DNA from 2 places in the Arsenicicoccus sp. UBA2120 genome. Region 2 is predicted to be linked to the other one. Evidence: riboswitches for the same ligand, from Rfam matches in the RefSeq annotation. Region 2 holds a riboswitch; the other holds the start of a gene.
What was found. A riboswitch is a leader RNA that binds a small molecule or an ion and turns the genes downstream of it on or off. The one in region 2 is predicted to bind thiamine pyrophosphate.
Positions count from the first base shown of each region.

Region 1: it holds a riboswitch for thiamine pyrophosphate, as region 2 does, so the genes downstream of both, B2P18_RS13605 (ECF transporter S component) here and thiM (hydroxyethylthiazole kinase) in region 2, are expected to answer to the same signal.

Region 1 covers NZ_DCYC01000080.1:45,557-48,009, reverse strand. Annotated here, with positions in the region: gene B2P18_RS13610 (ATP-binding cassette domain-containing protein) at 1-1,025, opposite strand, end outside; gene B2P18_RS13605 (ECF transporter S component) at 1,006-1,671, opposite strand; TPP riboswitch at 1,719-1,824, opposite strand; gene B2P18_RS13600 (DUF4235 domain-containing protein) at 1,863-2,177, shown strand; gene B2P18_RS13595 (hypothetical protein) at 2,315-2,453, opposite strand, start outside.
Region 2 covers NZ_DCYC01000076.1:20,926-23,378, reverse strand. Annotated here, with positions in the region: gene B2P18_RS12785 (exodeoxyribonuclease III) at 1-369, shown strand, start outside; gene B2P18_RS12780 (hypothetical protein) at 392-838, opposite strand; TPP riboswitch at 988-1,086, shown strand; gene thiM (hydroxyethylthiazole kinase) at 1,076-1,900, shown strand; gene thiE (thiamine phosphate synthase) at 1,897-2,453, shown strand, end outside.

The DNA of each region.
Region 1 (2,453 bases), on a different contig from region 2:
TCGAGCAGCCCGGCGGCGCAGGCCACCAGCGTGGACTTGCCGGCGCCCGAGTGACCGGTGACGGCCACCGCCTCCCCCGGCGAGGCCTCCAGAGCCACGTCCCGCAGCACGAGCTGCGGCGGGTGCACCGCCTGCCAGGAGGCCAGCCCCGGCTGCACCTGGCGCAGCACCGCGTCGATCGACGCCGTCACCCCGCCCGGCCGGACCGGCGTCACCAGCCCGGTCGCCACCTCCATCGACGCCGGCGGCGGCGCCCCCGGCACCCACAGGCCCAGCTCCGCCAGCCGCTCCCCCTCGGCGGCCAGCGTCGACGTCATCGGGCCGTCCGCCACCACCCGACCGCCGTCGCCCAGCACGACGAGCCGGTCGCAGACGTCCACCCAGTGCGCGAGCTGGTGCTCGACGACCACCAGGGTGGCCCCCACCTCGGCGACGGCCAGGGCCACCGCCGACCGGACCGCCTCCGCGGCCTCGGGGTCGAGCATCGAGCACGGCTCGTCGAGCAGCACGAGGCCCGGGTCGAGGGCGAGCACGCCCGCGAGCGCGAGGCGCTGGGTCTCGCCGCCGGACAGGGCGCGCGTCTCGCGGTCCACGGCATACGGGAAGGACACGGAGTCCAGCGCCGCCCGCACCCGCTCCCACAGCGGCCCGCGTGGCACGCCGGCGTTCTCGGGGCCGAAGGCCACGTCGCGCCCCACGGTCCGCGCGACCACCGCGTCGTCGGGATCCTGCAGGAGCAGGCCCACCTGCCGCGACACCCGCACCTGCCCCGTCTGGTCACCGCCACCCGTGTCGGCGAGCACGCCGGCCAGCGCCCGGAGCAGGGTCGACTTGCCGGACCCGCTGGCGCCCGCGAGCAGCACCCGCTCCCCCGGCGCCACGCGCAGCGACACCGCGTCGAGGACCGGGCGGGCGGCGCCATACGGGAGCCAGGTGAGGTCGTCGACCTCGACGAGAGCCCCCCTCGGACCCTCGTCGAGGTCGAGACCACGCTCGAGGGAGGCGTCAGCGGCCGTGGGACTCACGCGCCTCGCGGCCCGCCGGGAAGGCGTCGACCACGCCGGCCCGGGCCAGCGCGCGCACCAGCGCGGCGCCCCCGAGCCCGGCGATCAGCGCGCACGAGACCATGCCGAAGCCGAGGTAGACGAGCTTGTGGATCCAGGCGAGCTGCGGGACGTACTGCCACCACTCGTAGAGGCAGATCTCCAGGACGGCACCGAGCACGCCGCCCAGCACCGCGGCCACCATGTCGAACCGCCGCCAGCGCCACAGCCACATCGCCAGCTCCACCCCGAGCGCCTGCAGCAGCCCGGACAGCATCACGAGCCAGCCCCACTTGCTGCCGAGCAGCGTCTCCACGCTCGCGGCGATCAGCTCGACGTAGAGGGCCGCGCCGGGACGCCGGATCAGCAGCGCGCCGGCCACGGCGGGGAGCACCCACACGCCGAGCGCGAGCGAGCCGATCGGGGCATAGCCGACGGCGGCCGCCTCGACGACGTGGTAGAGGGTGCTGTCCCACCCCCAGAAGGCGACGCCCAGCGCGACGGCGAGGACGGCGCCGAGGACGAGGTCGATGCCTCGCCATGACATGAGGGCCCCCGTGGCGAGCGCGGACGGTCGTGCGTGCTGGCCCGGCCGCGCGGTGGCGGCGGAGCCGGTGGTGTTCGGCATACGAGATCTCCTGGTCGGTCACCAAGAGGGAAGGTGACCCCTCGGGTCGCCTCGAGAATCCGACTCCCTAGCGCCGGTGCTAACCGGATCAGGTGCGGAGGGTCTGCGGTCGCCCGCACTCTCAGCGCGATCTGCGCTCCCCTGTCGTGTGAAACGTGACGCTACCGCGAAGATCGTGTGAGACTCAACGCATGGGACCTAACGTGTGGAAGCTCATTGGCACCGGCGCCGCCATGCTGGCCGGCATGGTGGCCAACAAGATCGTCAACTCGGGCTGGCAGAAGGCCACGGGCAAGGAGGCCCCCTCCGACCCCACCAACCCCGACGTGGACTGGAAGGAAGCGCTGGCCTTCGCGGCGTTCTCCGGTCTCGTGATCGGCATCGCGCGCCTGGTGGCGCAGCGTCAGGCGGCCAAGGGGTTCGTCTCCGCGGTCAAGCGCCAGAGCAACGACATCGGTGACGTCGACCTGCAGGCGCAGATCGACGCCCGCACCAACAAGGCCTGATCACCCCGTCCGTCACGCGAGTCGCCCCGACCGGTCCATCGGTCGGGGCGACTCGCTGCTGCTGGGCGGTATGACGGGCCTGGGGGTCTGCGGGCCTGGGTGCGTGGCGGCCTCGGGCCTGGGGTACGTGGCGGCGATCAGGCGGGGGTGCGCAGGGCCGCCAGCCGCCGGTCGAGCTGGTCCAGCCGCAGCGCCACCCGCAGCCGGCGCCGGGTCGGGTCGGGCTCGAGCGCCACGTCGTCGCCGTCGCGCAGCACCTCGGGCAGCTCGACGAGC
Region 2 (2,453 bases):
GAGGACCCCGCGGCCCAGGTCGCGCTCATGGGTGACTGGAACGTCGCCCCGCAGGACGAGGACGTCTGGGACATGGCCTTCTTCGAGGGCAAGACGCACGTCTCGGTCCCGGAGCGCGAGGCCTTCGCGGCCGTGGTGGCCGCGGGCTTCGCCGACGTGGTCCGGCCCTACACGTCCGAGCCCCGCACCTACACCTACTGGGACTACACCCAGCTGCGCTTCCCCAAGAAGCAGGGCATGCGCATCGACTTCTGCCTGGCGAGCCCCGCGCTCGCGAGCCGGGTGACCGGCGCGTCCATCGACCGCGAGGAGCGCAAGGGCAAGGGCGCGAGCGACCACGCCCCGGTGATCGTCGACCTCGACGCCTAGGGGTATCGCCCCGGGCAGCGCCTCAGGCGACGAGCTCCAGCCTGGGGAGCAGGTCCACGCCGTGGGTGCCGACGACGAAGCACCCCAGGTCGATCACCCCTTTCTCCTGCCAGCACCTTTGGGCGACCTCCTGCCACGCGCGATCGGCGGCGATCGCGTGCGCCGGCCCGGGCCGCACGAGCAGGGTGGCGACCGTCGCATGCTCACCCACCACCTCGGCGACCGCCTCGAGGAGCACTCGCACGTGGGCGGGATCGCAGGGGGACGGCAGGTCCCGGAAGGACATGGGGGCGACGAGATGCCCGTTGAGGTCGCCGATCAGGACGGCGACGTCGTGGTCGCGCGGCCCGGGCGGCGGCATCGTGGCCTGGATGGCTCGCCGCAGATGGGTGACGTCGCGCATCGAACGTCCCTCGAGCATCTCGTCGAGCGTGAGCGGGATGCCAGCGGTGGTGGGTGTGGTGTCCATGCAGCGATCGTCACGAGCCGCGGACCCCGGCACCACCCCCTGCCCTCGGCCTGTGGACGACGACGCGGATCCACGCGTCGACGGCCGGGCCTGTGGACAACGGCCCGTCGGGTCCCCTGGCCCACACGTCGACCGCGTCCGTTAAGGTGCGAGGAGACGCGGGGTGCCTGGCCGTCGGCCGGGCTGAGATCACACCCGTCGCACCTGATCTAGGTCGTGCTAGCGAAGGGACGTCGTATGACGGACGCATCCGTGGACCCGGTGACCGCAGTCACCCCCGACGGGGTGGCCGAGGCGCTCGCCCGGCTCAGGGCCACCACGCCGCTGGTCCAGAGCCTCACCAACATCGTCGTGGCGCAGTGGACGGCCAACGTCCTGCTGGCCGCCGGCGCCGCCCCCGCCATGGTGGACAACCCGCACGAGGCGGAGGCCTTCGCCCGGGTCGCGGGCGGCGTGCTGGTCAACACCGGGACGCCGTACGACGACACGACGGCCGCCATGCGGGCCGCCGTCACGGGCGCGCAGGCCGCCGGCACGCCGTGGGTGCTCGACCCGGTCGCCGCCGGCGGCCTGGCCTGGCGCACCGGGGTCGCGGTCTCGCTCATGGACCTGCACGCGCCGACGATCGTGCGCGGCAACGCCTCCGAGATCGCGGGGCTGCTGGGCGGTCTCGGAGGTCGCGGGGTCGACAGCGCCGACTCGCCCGAGGAGGTCCTGGACCGCGCCCGCGAGCTCGCCACCTCCCGCCGCACGGTCGTCGCGGTCAGCGGCGCCGTCGACCACCTCACGGACGGCGAGCGCCTGGTCCGGGTGCACAACGGTGATCCCGTGATGACCAAGGTCACCGGGGTGGGCTGCGCCCTCGGCGCCCTGATGGCGGGCTTCGCGGCCGTGTGCGACGACGCGCTGCTCGCCGCCACGAGCGCGACGGGGCTGCTGACGGTGGCCGCCGAGCGCGCCGCCCGCGCGGCTCGGGGGCCCGGCAGCTTCGCCGTGGCGCTGCTCGACGAGCTGAGCCTGGTCACCCCCGACGAGCTCGCCTCCGGGCTGGTGCTCTCATGACCGGTCAGCGGTCCGTCCTCGAGGGACGCGATCTCGACCTCACGCTCTACCTCGTCACCGACACGGCCCTGTGCGGCGGCGACGACCAGGTCGCGCGGGTCGCCCGCGCCGCCGTGGACGGGGGCGCGACCCTCGTGCAGGTGCGTGACCCCCGGGCCGACGACGAGCGGATCCTGCGCCTCACGCGGTCGGTGATCCGGGCGCTCGAGGGCACCGGCGTCCCCGTCGTCGTCAACGACCGGGTCGACCTCGTCGAGGCAACCGGGGCCGCGGGCGCCCACATCGGCCAGAGCGACCTGTCGCCCGGGCGGGCGCGCGAGCTCCTCGGTCCCGACCGCCTCCTCGGGCTCTCCTGCCAGACCCTCGCCCACGTCGAGGCGGCCCGGGCCCTGCCCGAGGGCACCGTCGACTACCTCGGCCTGGGACCGGTGTGGGAGCAGGCCACCAAGCCCGACGCCGCGACCCCCGCCGGCCCCGAGGGCATCGCCGCGCTCGTCGCCGCCAGCCCCTGGCCGACGGTCGCCATCGGCGGCATCCACGCGTCACGCATCGG